DNA from 4 places in the Arthrobacter sp. BGA-UO-ETr-C19 genome. Region 1 is predicted to be linked to each of the others. Evidence: riboswitches for the same ligand, from Rfam matches in the RefSeq annotation. Region 1 holds a riboswitch; each other region holds the start of a gene.
What was found. Region 1 has a riboswitch for cyclic di-AMP ahead of AC57BR_RS02735 (C40 family peptidase). Riboswitches for the same ligand answer to the same signal wherever they lie in the genome.

Region 1 (3,354 bases):
CGCGGACCGTCCCCGGGACGCCCAGCGTGAAGCGCGCCGCCGCCGCCGGGGTCCGTTCCGCCAGGTTACGGATTTCGCCTCAGCCAGTGGCGTTGGGCAGAAAGCCGGCGTAGCCCTTGCGGCCACAGGCCTGCTGCTGACAGTTACTGTCCCCGCCACCAGCCCTGTCCTGGCTGCCGGAGAGCAGCAGGGAGGGGCGTCAGCGTCCGCTGCCTCACCGGCCCAGCCGAAGGTATCGGCTGAAGCGGCGGCAAAGATCGACTTCAGCCGCACGTCGGTCTCCACCACCGGTGACCCGGACGGAAAGCTCAAGCAACTCCTGAGTGCCCAGTCGGCCGGCAGCATCAGCCGTTCGGCCTCGGTGGGCACCTTGGGAGGGCCGCTGACCACGCTGGTCAAGTCCTCGCCGTTCGGTTACCGGGTCAGCCCGATCACCGGCGGCGCCGGCGAGTTCCACCGTGGGCAGGACTTCGCCGCCCAGTGCGGCACCGAGGTACTGGCCGCAGCCAGCGGCACGGTGACGTTCGCCGGATGGCACCCCTACGGGGGAGGCAACCGCGTGGTGATCGATCACGGGAACGGCCTGGAGACCACGTATAACCACCTGTCGTCCTCCAGCGTCCAGGTTGGCCAAAAGGTCACCCGGGGCGAAGTGATCGCCCTCAGCGGGACCACAGGGGCCTCCACCGGCTGCCACCTCCATTTCGAAGTGATGGTCAACGGCGACGTCGTTGATCCCACCGGCTGGCTCTGAGGCAAGCCGAGTGAGCACTCTCATTCCTGTGACACGCCGTGACCTGAATGTGACATTGGCTCCGAACTGCTGTACCGTCTAAACCGCGTCAACTTTTCCGAAGTTGACGCTCTTGAGTGGATTGCCTAACTCTGCCACCGCTCAAGGTCCGTTCGCATTACATCGTCTGGCAGGGGCGGGGGAACCAATTTTGGTCTTCGCAAGAAGGCCTTGGGGTTAAGTCGCAATGCTTCCCAGGAAGCGGAGCGGCCGGGTGACTCCCATCCGAATCCGACAGCTCACCTCGCAGGCATTGGGAGAGGCTACCTTCGTGTCTTCACGCCACAATGCCGCGCGCCACCGCGCGCAGACGGTTCGTATGAACCCGTTGGACTCCGTGTCCAAGGCGGTTAGCGCCAATGCCGGCACAGTAGGTCGCCAGGCAGCTGTCATCGCAGCTGCTTCAGGACTCATCCTGAGCGTTGGCATGCCTGCCAACGCAGCCGACGCCAACATTGGTGTTTCCGCCTCCTCGGAGACCGGATCCCAGGCCGCGCAGCTTGCTGTGACCGCCGCGCCCACCGCCACTGTCTCCTTCGAGCGTCCTGCCGTCACTACGGTGGCAGCCCCGGTCGCCGAAACCATCGCTCCGCAGTCGAACGATGAGAGCCAGACGGCCGACGCAGGCCAGGCCGCCAATGAGATCGCAGGTGCGGCCCAGGCCGTCACCGCCAAGTCCACCGATGGTGCGGCCTCCGCCGCAGCTTCCGGACTGGCCGCAATCGCATACACCGGCATCGGCAGCCCCTACGTCTGGGGCGGCACCACGCCCAGCGGCTGGGACTGCTCCGGCTTTACCCAGTGGGTTTACGCTCAGGCAGGCATCAGCATTCCCCGCGTCAACGCGTGGAACGCCATGAAGCCCACCTCCACGCCTGCTCCCGGCGACCTGGTCATGCAGAACGGCGGCGCCCACGTGGGCATCTACGTCGGCAACGGCATGATGATCAGCGCGCTGAACCCCTCGCAGGGCACTCTCCTGCACGCGGTGTCCGCAACGGGCACGTCCGCTTTTTACACCCTTCGCTAAGAATCCGATTCGAGGCGGGCCGGCTTACCCCCAAGATGCCGGCGCGTCGATAACCCATGGCCTGCTACCGCGGGTCCGTGGAACACGAAAGAGAGAAATTAATGACTACTCGTGCGACCATTGCACGGCACCGCGCCGAGGTCACGAAGACCAACTCGCTGGCTGTCATTGCCAAGGCTGTCGGCGACAACGCCGGTGGCGTGGGCCGCCAGGCAGCAGTTATCGCTGCTGCTTCCGGTCTTGTCCTGACCAGCGGCATCGCCGCCAACGCCGCTGAGACCAACGTCCAGCGCGAATCCGCCGCAGCTTCCACGCTGGAGGTCCAGTCCGCTGCGCCGTCCACCATCTCCGCGGCTTCCAGCATCGCCATCTCCTACGAGAAGCCTGCTGTCTCCACCACCCCGGCTCCCGTCGTCGAGGCCCCCAAGCCTGTTGTCAAGGTCCAGGAAGCCGCTCCCGCCGTTGAGGCTGCTCCGGTTGCCGACGCTGCACCGGCAGTCCAGGCCACCGCCGCCGTCGAGACCGCCGCCCCGGCAGCGCCGAAGACCACCGCCGCCAGCGGCAAGGGCGCTGCAATCGCTGCGGCTGCCTACGCGCAGCTGGGCGTCTCCCAGGACTGCACCGCGCTGGCCACCAATGCACTTGCAGCCGTCGGCGTCCACTACCACGGCTGGCCCGCAGGCTACCTGTCCCTCGGCCGCACCGTCAGCGCTGCTGAAGCTCAGCCGGGCGACCTCGCCTACTACCAGAACGGCGGCATGGGCTTGGCCCACATCGCTGTGTACGTCGGCAACGGCCAGGCCGTCCACGGCGGCTGGAACGGCGGAACCACCGCACTGTTCAGCGTCAACGTCGGCTCCGGCCCGGTCTTCATCCGCGTCGGCGGCTAAGACAACCGAAGCGTCACGAAAGAACCCCCGCCGGCTGGCGGGGGTTCTTTTTTGCCTAGCGCCCGCATGAATTTTTGGTGACACGCCATGACGATGCTTGTGTTCGATTCGCTCATCTGCCTAGTGAGTGTTTACTCTTATGGTGTCGATCCATAGCCCGGACATGCAGAGGGCAGCCGGCCCTCGCGCCTCTGCCGGGTGCGGCCGTGAAGAGGTATGTGCATGCGCACACTCGTTCTGAATGCTGGATATGAACCGCTGGCGGTAGTGACCTTCCGCCGGGCGCTGGTCCTTGTGCTCACCGGAAAGGCAAGCGTGGTGGCCGAAGGCGACGATCCTGTCGTCGGGCCGCAGGACATCATGGGCCGTCCGTCCGTGATACTCCTTAACCGCTACATCCGTCCCCGGTACAACATGATCACGGCGGTGAGCAGGCGCGGGGTGCTCCGCCGCGACGGCCACCGGTGCGCCTACTGCGGCAAGGCAGCCCACACCATAGACCATGTCCAGCCTAAATCCCGGGGCGGTGCCGACTCTTGGGAGAACCTTGTCGCCGCCTGCCTCCGCTGCAACAACGTCAAGGGTGATCACACGCCCGGTGAAATGGGTTGGAAGCTCCGGTTCGATCCGGCTCCACCGGT
Region 2 (3,354 bases), on a different contig from region 1:
GCGGTGCTGCTCGCCGCCGTCGGTGCCGCGGCCGCCGTGGTGACGGGCGGGTCTCTCGTGCTGGCGCTGCTGCTCCTGCTGCTGGGCCTGGTGGCAGGCGTGCTGCTGGTGCTGCCGGTGGGCGGCGCAGACGTGCCGATTGTCATTTCGCTGCTCAACGCCTTCACCGGCCTCGCGGTTGCCGCGTCCGGACTGGTGCTGGGCAACGTGCTCCTCGTGGTGGCCGGGACGCTCGTGGGGGCGTCGGGCACCATCCTCACCCGGGCGATGGCCGCGGCCATGGGCCGCAGCGTGGCCGGCATCCTGTTTGGCGCGTTCCGGGGAGGTTCGACGGCGGGATCCACCGCCGTGAGCGACCGTCCGGTCCGTTCGTCCAGCCCGGAGGACGTGGCCGTGCTGCTGGGCTACGCGCAGCGGGTGATCATCGTTCCCGGCTACGGCCTGGCCGTGGCGCAGGGACAGCACACCGCGGCAGAGCTGGCTCAGGCCCTGGAAGCCCGGGGAATCCGCGTGGACTTCGCCATTCATCCTGTGGCGGGACGCATGCCCGGGCACATGAACGTGCTCCTCGCCGAAGCCAATGTCCCGTACGAATCGCTCAAGGAAATGAGCGAGATCAACTCCGAGTTCCGCACCGCTGACGTCGCGCTGGTGGTGGGGGCGAACGACGTCGTGAACCCCGCAGCGAAGACCACCGCCGGCTCGCCCATCTACGGCATGCCGATCCTCGAGGTGGCGGACGCACGCCAGGTGGTGTTCCTCAAACGCTCCATGCGGCCCGGGTTCGCTGGGATCGAGAACGAACTCATGTTCGAGCCGCAGACCACGCTGCTGTTCGGCGACGCGAAGGAGTCCCTGACGAAGGTGCTGGGGGCGGTGAAGGCCCTGTAGGGTGGGGCCTTCGGGGACTGTGTACCCCGTTACCGGGAGGTCCGTCCCGCACCCCGCCGTTACCGAAATGTGACTTTTGGTGTGGAGGTGCGATAGCCTCGGCCGGTGCCCTGGTTCCGCTCAGGGCATTCCCGGGCAGATGCCGAGCCCTGCCGCTGACCGGGATCCGTTCGCTATCACCAACAGGCAGGGACGGGGGAACCACCTTTTTACCGGTCTTGCCAGTCAAGGCCTAGGGGTTAAGTCCAGACGCTCCGCCTAGAGGCGGGCAGGACCGGGTGACTCCCATCCGAACCCGACAGCTCACCCCGCAGGCATGGGAGAGGCAATCCACCATGTCACGTAAGTTCACGCCCGCGCGCCACCGCGCCACCCCGACGACGTCCATCGCCCTGCAGGGCCTGTCGTATTCCCTCAAGTCCAACGCCGCCTCGGTTGCCAAGCCGGCGGCCGCCGCCGCCGTCGCTTCCGGTCTTCTCTTTGGCGCCGGTGCACCCGCCCATGCAGGTGCCTACGCCCCCGAGACGCCGGACGCCGCCGCACAGTCCGCCACCGGCCAGGCGCTGGGCGCGCCGGCCGCCGCTGCCCAGTCCGTCGCTGGCCAGGCGCTCGCCGCCCCGGCCGCACCGGCAGCTCCGGCCCCGGCAGGCGGCGGATCTGCTGTTGCCGGTGCGTCGCACACCGTTGAGCCCGGCGACACCCTTGGTGCGATCGCAGCACGGCACGGTGTCAGCCTTGATGCACTTCTGGCAGAGAACGGCCTGTCCCTGGCCTCGGTCATTTACCCCGGTGACCAGATCTTCATCCCCGGGCCGGGCGCAGCCGCAGTGCCTGCGGCCCCGGCAGCACCCGCAGTACCCGAGGTTCCTGCCGCGCCGGCAGCCCCTGCGGCCCCGGCTGTCCCGACCGGCATGGGGATCTACAACGCCTCCGCGTCGATAACGCCAGCAGCAACCGCTCCGGCAGCCAGCGGCGTTGGCGCAGCCATTGTGTCCTCCGCCCGGGCGCAGCTCGGTGCCACCCAGGACTGCACCGTCCTGGTGGAACAGGCACTGCGCTCCGTCGGCAAGTCCGTGGGTGACCTCGCGCCCGCGCAGTTTTACCAGTACGGCACTCCGGTCTCGGCCCCGCAGCCCGGGGACCTGATGATCAGCGCCGGACACGTCGGCGTCTACATCGGCGGCGGGCAGGCCATCAGCAGCGGCATGAACGGCGTCAACGAAACCATCGTGCACCCGGCCTCCTGGCTCACCGGCGCCACGTACGTGCGGGTGAACGCGTAATTAGGGTGAACGCCTAACAGGCGGGACGCATTACACAGCAGCGGCGGGTGCATCGGCACCCGCCGCTGCCGCGTTTGGTGGCCGTTGGAATACCGGAGAGATTGCTCAGCGCCCGCCACACGGCTCCGCGACCGCCCACGGCTACGCGGCGGCGGTCGGCAACTGAAACAAAAGTCACTTCCACGCAACAATTGTTGACCTATGGATACCCGGGCGGTTAACTGATGGCCTGACCGGATGTGAGCTGGGGCACGTCACGGCTGAAACTTTGCAAGCACGCCGAGAGTGAGTTCCCGTGGACCTAATCACCACCGCCGAGGTTGAGGCAGCAGCGACGAGGCTGATGACTGCCTTCGCGGCCACCAACACAGACGACTACTTCGACTGTTTCGCGCCTGATGCGACGTTCGTCTTCCATTCCGAGCCGGACCGCCTCACCTCGCGCGGGGAATACCGCGCCCTGTGGCAGAGCTGGCTCGAGGATGGTTGGCGGGTCGCAGGGTGCGCAAGTTCCAAAGCGGACATCCAGATAGCCGGCCCAACCGCAGTATTCAGCCACGATGTCGAAACCGTCATCGATGTGGCCGGTACAAGCGAGACCCTTCACGAGAGGGAGACCATCATTTTCACCAGGACGGAGTCTGGCAGCGTGCTCGCGGTTCATGAGCATCTTTCTCCGGCGCCTGCTAACCCGAAGGTCCTCTCATGACAAAAGATTCCAAAGCCCCCGCCGTGACTGAGGTTGAAAAGCACGGTATCGAACCGATTCCCGCAGCCGACAGGACCGCGAAACCCTTGGATCTGTTCCGTTTGGTGTTCGGGGGCGCGAACACCTTCGCCACGGTGGTCCTGGGATCGTTTCCCATCCTCTTTGGGCTGTCCTTCAAGGACGCATTGTTGGCCACGGTCCTGGGCGTGGTGGTTGGCGGGCTGGTCCTTTGCCCAATGGCCGTTTTCGGCCCGACCAACGGAATGAACAATGCCGTTTCATCGTCAGGGCACCTGGGCGTGCACGGCCGTGTGGTGGGATCCTTCCTGTCACTCCTGACGGCCTTCGCTTTCTTCTCCATCTCCGTGTGGAGTTCAGGGGACGCGCTGGTAGGAGGCGCGAACCGCCTGGTGGGCCTGCCCCAAAACGCCGTGACGCTAAGCCTCGCCTACGGCGTCTTTGCTGTCCTGA
Region 3 (3,354 bases), on a different contig from region 1:
GGTCACGTCCAGGACCGGGACCGCGGTGGCGGTGTCGATGGGCGACCGCCGCGCGTGCCTGATGAGGGTCTGCGCCGGGGCATGTCCGGCCGCACCGGCTCCCTGGAGCGCGTGCGGCTGGGTGAGCAGCGGTGCGTGCGGCTGGTTTCCGGAGGCCTGGTCAGTGATGGTCATGCATCAACAGTGGCGGCCCCTGTTATGAGGGTTTTAGGGCGAAGCTGTGCGGGGGCTGTGGAAGTGGCTTCTGCACCAAATTTGCCCAGCGCCGGAACTGCCGGGACGCCGAAGGGCTCCTGATCCTGGCGGATCAGGAGCCCTCAGGGCAGCCTAAAGACTCGGGGAAGCCCATAGAACTAGGTAGCAGCACAGGGCGTTCCCAGCCGTGGGAACGCCCTGTGCTGCTACTCAGTTGGGTTGGAGGTGCAGAAATGCTCGCCGTCAGCCGGTTCGGCCGCGGCAACCTGTCAGTACCAGTTGTGGGCCAGGTGCCAGTTCAGCGCGCCGCACGGGGAGTCGTAGCGCTCCTTGATGTAGTCCAGGCCCCAGTTGATCTGGGTGCGGTAGTTGGTGCGGTAGTCCGCCCCGGCGCTCGCCATCTTCTCGGCGGGCAGCGACTGGACGATGCCGTACGCGCCGCTGCTGGCGTTGGTGGCCGTGGTGCGCCATTCCGATTCCTTGGTCCAGAGCCGCTTCAGGCACTGCATCTGGTCTGCGGACCAGCCAAAGGAGCCAAGCTTGCTGGCCGCGTAGGCCTGAGCGCCGGCGGGATCGTTCAAGGCAACAGGGGCCGCGGCCTTGGCCCTGGCGGCGGCGGCAGCCTTGGCAGCGGCGGCCTTGGCAGCAGCAGCCTGGGTGGCGGCAGCCTGGGCCTTGGCAACTGCGGCGGCGTTGGCCGCGGCAGCATTCTTAGCAGCGGCTGCCTTGGCAGCGGCGGCTTTCGCGGCGGCAGTCTTGGCGGCGGCAGCCTTGGCAGCGGCAGCCTTCGTTGCCGCCGCAGCCGTGGCCGCGGACTCCTTGGCGGCCGACTGCGGAGCGATGGACGCCGCGGACGGGGCGGGGAGGGCGGAGATCAGCGTCTTGTCGAAGCTCAGCGTCTGCCCCGCGTCGGCGGTGGCCGCGGACGTCGCGGAGGCGGACGGCGTAGCCTGATCGGCCGCGTGGCCGGCGGCGCCGACACCAACGAGCACGGCGGCGGCGGTGGTCAGGACAGCTGCCCGGCGCCCGAAGGACGGAAGGCCTGCGGCGAAACGGCCAAATGCACTCTTAGGCTGGGCAGGCTCGGCGCGGTGACGGGAAATCTTGCTGTCGGACTGCTTGGAGGCGCGTTCAGGGCGCGCCTGAGTCTTAAATTCAGACATGGTGGATTGCCTCTCAACACCTGCGGAGTTAGCTGTCGGGTTCGGATGAGGTCATCCGGCCGCACGGAAAATTCACGTGTCGGCTTCACCCCAAGGGCTGATGCGGAAAGCCCGGGACTCTGGTTCCCCCGCCTCTGCCTGATCTAGCGGAATCCGGGAAGCGGCAGAGCTGGGCGTCAATCCGGACATGCGGTCCTAGTGGCGGCCGCACGCTATCGACGGTACAGGAGGCTTTTGATTAAGTCACATTTAGGTAACGGACATCACGACGCCGGCGCGGCGCCTTGCGTGGGCAGGCGGACGGCAAATTCCGTCCGGCCAGGCCGGGACGTGACCTCCACTGTGCCGCCGTGCGCCGCCACAATGGACTGCACGATGGACAGGCCCAGGCCGCTGGTTCCCTCGGCCGACGCGACCCCCGGTTCTCCCCGTGAAGCCGCGGTATGGAGGGCCGTTCCCGCGGTTCCGCTGCCGGCAGCAGAACCCGTAGCCGCTGCGGCTGCCGGCGCCAGGGACGACTGCACCGGCGTCGCCCGTGACGCGTCTGCGCGGGCGAAGCGCGCGAACACTTTGTCCACGAACTCAGGCGGGATGCCAGCGCCGTCGTCCGTGACCGTAATCACAGCGCTGCCGTCGGCCGACCGCATCACGCCGGTGGTCACCGTGGTGCCGGGCGGGGTGTGCTTGCGGGCATTGGAGAGCAGGTTCACCAGGACCTGGTGCAGCTGTGAGGCATCGCCCCGGACTGACACGGGTTCCTCCGGAAGATCGAGGTGCCACGCCCGGTCCGGCGCCATGACTTTTTCGTCGCTGACGGTCTCGATGACGAGCTGCGTGAGGTCGACGTCGCTGAGCTTGAGTGGCTGGCCCTCGTCGAGCCGGGCAAGCAGCAGAAGGTCCTCCACCAGGGCGGTCATGCGCTCCGACTGGCTCTGCACTCGTGCAAGGGACCGCTGGCCGTCCGGGGTGAACTTTTCGGTCATGCGCATCAGCTCGGTGTAACCGCGGATGGCGGTGAGCGGCGTCCGGAGCTCGTGGGAGGCATCCGCCACGAACTGCCGCACCTTCATTTCGCTTTCCTGCCGCGCTTCCAGCGCGTTGGAGACGTTGTCCAGCATCTGGTTCAGGGCGTGCCCCACGCTGCCCACTTCGGTTCCGGGATGGGCGTTCGACGGCGGGACACGGACGGCGAGTGCCACCTCACCGGCGTCCAGCGGCAGGCGCGACACCTGGGTGGCCACCTCGGAGAGCTGCTCCAGCGGTTTCATGGTGCGGCGGATGAGCACCGTCCCGGCCAGGCCGATCAGCACGAGTCCGCCCAGCGAGACAATCGTGATGGTCCAGACGAGCGAGGTCAGGGTGTTCTGCTTTTCCGCCAGGGGGAGCCCGGTGACGATGACGTCCCCATAGGGGGTCTGCGTGGCAATCAGGCGGTAGGCGCCGGACGAAAGCGTGCGGTCAACCGGGGCACCGTCGGTGCGCAGGCCCAGGAGGAGCTGGTTGTCCCCCGACGACAGCGAGGAGCGGGTGGCATCGGTGGCCAGGAAGCCCGCGCTGCTGACATTGCCGTTCTCAATCCGGGCGATGAGGGTGCCGACTCTTTGGCCCCGCGCGTCCAGGGGATCAGGCCTTCCGCTGGGGTTGCCAATCGGAGGCCGGCCGAACTCACTTGAGCGGTGCGAGGCATCGCTGAGCTGCTTGTCCAACTGCTGGGTCAAGAATGAGTCCATGCTGGCGTAGCTGAACAGGCCGATGGCGCCGCAGATGGCCACGAGCAGTGCCATGGCCACCAGGACCAGGCGGGTGCGCAGATGCCAGGTACCCGGCTTCAGCCAGCTTCGGCGCTGGCTACGGACTGCGCCGGAAAGGTTTGCCACGGCCTACTCTGCCGGCTTGATGACGTAGCCCGCGCCGCGGACCGTATGGATCATCGGCGGATGGACGGCATCCACCTTCTTGCGCAGGTAGGAGATGTACAGTTCCACGATGTTGGCCT
Region 4 (3,354 bases), on a different contig from region 1:
GGGCTTACCGGCCTCCTTAACCGCGGCGCGTTCCTGGAGGCGGCGGCCGAAGAGCTGGAACGCAGCAAGGCCGCCAACAGCGGGGGCTCGCTGATCCTCGCTGACCTGGACCACTTCAAGTCGGTCAACGACACCTTCGGCCACGCGGCAGGCGACCTTGCACTGCGGGCGTTCGCCGAGGCGTGCAGCGCATCGGTCCGGTCAACGGACGTTGCCGGACGCTACGGCGGCGAGGAGTTCATCCTCCTGCTCCCCGGGGCAGGCCCCAAGAGCGCGGAAATCATTGCGGGTGAAATCAGCAGGAGGCTGGCAGGGCAGCACATCCCGGAGCTGCTGCGGATGCCGACCGTCAGCTACGGCATTTCCACCTACAACGCGAAAACCAGTGATGTTGATGAGGTGATCGCGGCCGCCGACGTCGCCCTCTATGAAGCGAAATCACAGGGGCGGAACCGCACGGTCAGGGGCTGAGCCGCAGGCACCGGATCCGGAATGCATGGGGGACAATCCGGACCCGGCGATCCTGACTCGCAGCCGGAGGCTGCGGTCTTTCATCAGGCATAGCCAGTGTGTTCCACCGTCCTTGTAGAAAGGTGGGAGCACCTTGGGGGTGGCCGCGTTCCGCCGCCCCCAAGGCAGCGGAACACGGCGGTTTTTCAGCTCTGCTAGGCTGCGCGCACGAACGTGACGGGGCCGGTGGCAGTGAGCCAGGACAGCGGGTGCGCCATGGTGGCATTGATGCCGTTCATGCCGCCGCTGATGACCTTGCCGGCGCCGGCGTAGATGGCCACGTGGCCGGACTGCACCACCATGTCGCCGGGCTGCGGGGTGGAGACTACCTTGCCGTGGCTCAGGAACTGCATCGGGGCGAGGTCGCCCACGTGGATGCCGGCGGCGCCGAGGGCCTTCTCCACCATGGCGGTGCAGTCCTGCGTGATGCCAATCTGGGCGTAGGCCGAAGCGAGCATGGTTGCGTTGGCACCTGCCGCAGCCTTGACGGTGACCTTCGGTGCGGGTGCCGCAGCCTTGACGGTGACCTTCGGTGCGGGTGCTGCTGCAGCCTTGGCGGGCGCGGCGGCAGCGACGGGGGCGGCGGCAGGTGCCGCGGCCTTCTTCACCACCGGCTTTTCGACGACGGGTGCCGCCACCACGGGAGCCGGGGCCGACGTGACCGCGGTGCGTTCAAACTCGATCTTGACGCCGGAGGCAGCGTTCAGGGGAGCCTGCACCTGGCTGGCAGCCTCGGGGGCGGCGGCCGGAGCCGGCTGGGCCGGGGCGGCGCCGCCGGCGTTGGCCGCAACGGTGCCCGTGAATGCCAGCCCGGAGGCGGCGAGGATCACGGCTGCCTGGCGGCCGATGCCGGAGTTTGCGGAGGCAATGCGGGTGAACGGATTGGAGCGGGCGGCCGCAGCACGGCGGCCAGAAATAAAGCGGAACGACATGAAGAAGCCTCTCCCGATGCCTGCGAGGTGAGCTGTCGGATTCGGATGGGAGGCACCCGGCCGCGGTCCTGAGCGTGGTCAGGAACTGCGCGGCTTCACCCCAAGGCCCGCTGCAAGCAGGCCGAAAAGTGGTTTCCCCGTCTCTGCCGGACATGGGTCTTCGATTGATTCCTCGGGCTGCGGCAGAGTTAGGCAATCAGCGCGGGAGTGCCTCGTCGGTGAAAAGGCACGTTTTTCACGGTACGGGAGGCTTCGCTCAATGTCACATTAAGGTAACGGGGCCGTGTCGTTCATTTCGTATTGGCCCGCGTCAGGTAAGGGATCGGGGTCTGATTTTTGTGGTGAACCTCACTCTGCGGCGTTGAGCTTGCCGGCCAGCCGCTCCCGCATCTGGATGCTGGCCGAGTTGAGGCCGATCAGTTCCACCTCGCGGCCGTGCCTGCGGTATTTCTCCGTGACCGCGTCCAGCACGGCGATGGTTGAGGCATCCCACAGGTGCGAGGCGTGCAGGTCGATTACCACGCCGTCGATGTCCGGCTCGGCGTCGCGGGCGTAGTTGAACTGGGTGTAGAGGTCGTTGGAAGAGGCGAAGAACAGTTCGCCGTCCACGGTGTAGGTGGCCAGCGTCCGGCCGTTGAGCTCTACTTCCGTCCGCTCCACGGTGGCGAAATGGGCAACCCGGCGGGCGAACATCGCCATCGCTGCCAGCACCCCGACCCCGACGCCGATCGCCAGGTTGTGCGTGACCACCACCGTGCCGACGGTGATCAGCATGACTGCGGTTTCCGATTTTGGCATCCGCCTAAGCGTTGCCGGTGCAACAGAGTGCCAGTCGAACGTGATGGCCGAGACGAAGATCATCACCGCCACCAGCGCCGCCATGGGGATCAGGCCCACGATGTCGCCCAGGGTCACCACCAGTACCAGCAGGAAGACGCCCGCGAGGAATGTGGACACCCGGCTCCTGGCGCCGGAGCCCTTGACGTTGATCATGGTCTGCCCGATCACGGCGCAGCCGCCCATGCCGCCCAGGAAGCCGGTGACGATGTTGGCCACGCCCTGTCCCCAGGATTCGCGGGTCTTGTTGGAGCGGGTATCGGTGATGTCGTCCACCAGTTTGGCCGTCATCAGGGATTCCAGCAGCCCCACGAGCGCCATGGACAGCGAGAACGGGGCGATGGTCTGGAAGGTTTCCCACGTCAGAGGCACCTGAGGGATGAACAGTGTGGGCAGGCTTTCCGGCAGTTGTCCCTTGTCCTGGACGGTGGGGACGTCGATCCCGGCCCCTATAGCGAGGACCGTCAGGAGGACGATGGCCACCAACGGTGACGGCACCGCCGTCGTAATCCGGCGGAAGCCGACGACGATCAACAGGCCGGCGGCGACCAGCGGGTAGACGGGCCACGGAACCCCGATCAGTTCCGGCAGTTGGGCCATGAACACGAGGATGGCCAGCGCGTTCACGAAGCCCACCATCACCGAGCGCGGGATGAAGCGCATGAGCCGGGTGACTCCCAGCATGGCAAGCAGGATCTGGAATACCCCGGCGAGGATTACCGCAGCTATCAGGTGGTCCAGCCCGTGGCTGCGCATCAGCGGCGCGATCACGAGGGCGACGGCGCCTGTCGCGGCCGAGATCATGGCGGGCCGGCCGCCCACGAAGGAGATGGTGACCGCCATGGTGAAGGAGGCGAACAGTCCGATCCGGGGATCCACACCGGCGATCACGGAGAACGCGATGGCTTCGGGAATGAGGGCGAGGGCCACCACCAGTCCGGCGAGGGCCTCGGTCTTGAGGCGCCGCGGGGAACGGAGGGTGGCCCGGACGGACTGGAGCTGTTCGGGCTTCATGAAACTCTATTTCTTGGTCTGGCGGTAGCGCTCGATCTGCTTCAGCCGCCGCAGGAGGCTG

Region 2: it holds a riboswitch for cyclic di-AMP, as region 1 does, so the genes downstream of both, AC57BR_RS01425 (LysM peptidoglycan-binding domain-containing protein) here and AC57BR_RS02735 (C40 family peptidase) in region 1, are expected to answer to the same signal.
Region 3: it holds a riboswitch for cyclic di-AMP, as region 1 does, so the genes downstream of both, AC57BR_RS03345 (aggregation-promoting factor C-terminal-like domain-containing protein) here and AC57BR_RS02735 (C40 family peptidase) in region 1, are expected to answer to the same signal.
Region 4: it holds a riboswitch for cyclic di-AMP, as region 1 does, so the genes downstream of both, AC57BR_RS13220 (NlpC/P60 family protein) here and AC57BR_RS02735 (C40 family peptidase) in region 1, are expected to answer to the same signal.

Annotation. Positions count from the first base shown of each region.
Region 1 is NZ_JCAQPC010000007.1:145,871-149,224, reverse strand. It holds gene AC57BR_RS02740 (M23 family metallopeptidase) at 1-754, shown strand, start outside; cyclic di-AMP (ydaO/yuaA leader) riboswitch at 891-1,060, shown strand; gene AC57BR_RS02735 (C40 family peptidase) at 1,113-1,823, shown strand; gene AC57BR_RS02730 (NlpC/P60 family protein) at 1,925-2,713, shown strand; gene AC57BR_RS02725 (HNH endonuclease) at 2,936-3,354, shown strand, end outside.
Region 2 is NZ_JCAQPC010000006.1:85,658-89,011, reverse strand. It holds gene AC57BR_RS01430 (NAD(P)(+) transhydrogenase (Re/Si-specific) subunit beta) at 1-891, shown strand, start outside; cyclic di-AMP (ydaO/yuaA leader) riboswitch at 1,053-1,223, shown strand; gene AC57BR_RS01425 (LysM peptidoglycan-binding domain-containing protein) at 1,227-2,174, shown strand; gene AC57BR_RS01420 (YybH family protein) at 2,470-2,883, shown strand; gene AC57BR_RS01415 (purine-cytosine permease family protein) at 2,880-3,354, shown strand, end outside.
Region 3 is NZ_JCAQPC010000008.1:59,825-63,178, reverse strand. It holds gene AC57BR_RS03350 (bifunctional glycosyltransferase family 2/GtrA family protein) at 1-174, opposite strand, end outside; gene AC57BR_RS03345 (aggregation-promoting factor C-terminal-like domain-containing protein) at 465-1,358, opposite strand; cyclic di-AMP (ydaO/yuaA leader) riboswitch at 1,364-1,527, opposite strand; gene AC57BR_RS03340 (sensor histidine kinase) at 1,622-3,235, opposite strand; gene AC57BR_RS03335 (response regulator transcription factor) at 3,239-3,354, opposite strand, start outside.
Region 4 is NZ_JCAQPC010000021.1:37,054-40,407, forward strand. It holds gene AC57BR_RS13215 (GGDEF domain-containing protein) at 1-471, shown strand, start outside; gene AC57BR_RS13220 (NlpC/P60 family protein) at 666-1,442, opposite strand; cyclic di-AMP (ydaO/yuaA leader) riboswitch at 1,446-1,611, opposite strand; gene AC57BR_RS13225 (SulP family inorganic anion transporter) at 1,791-3,293, opposite strand; gene AC57BR_RS13230 (GTP pyrophosphokinase) at 3,300-3,354, opposite strand, start outside.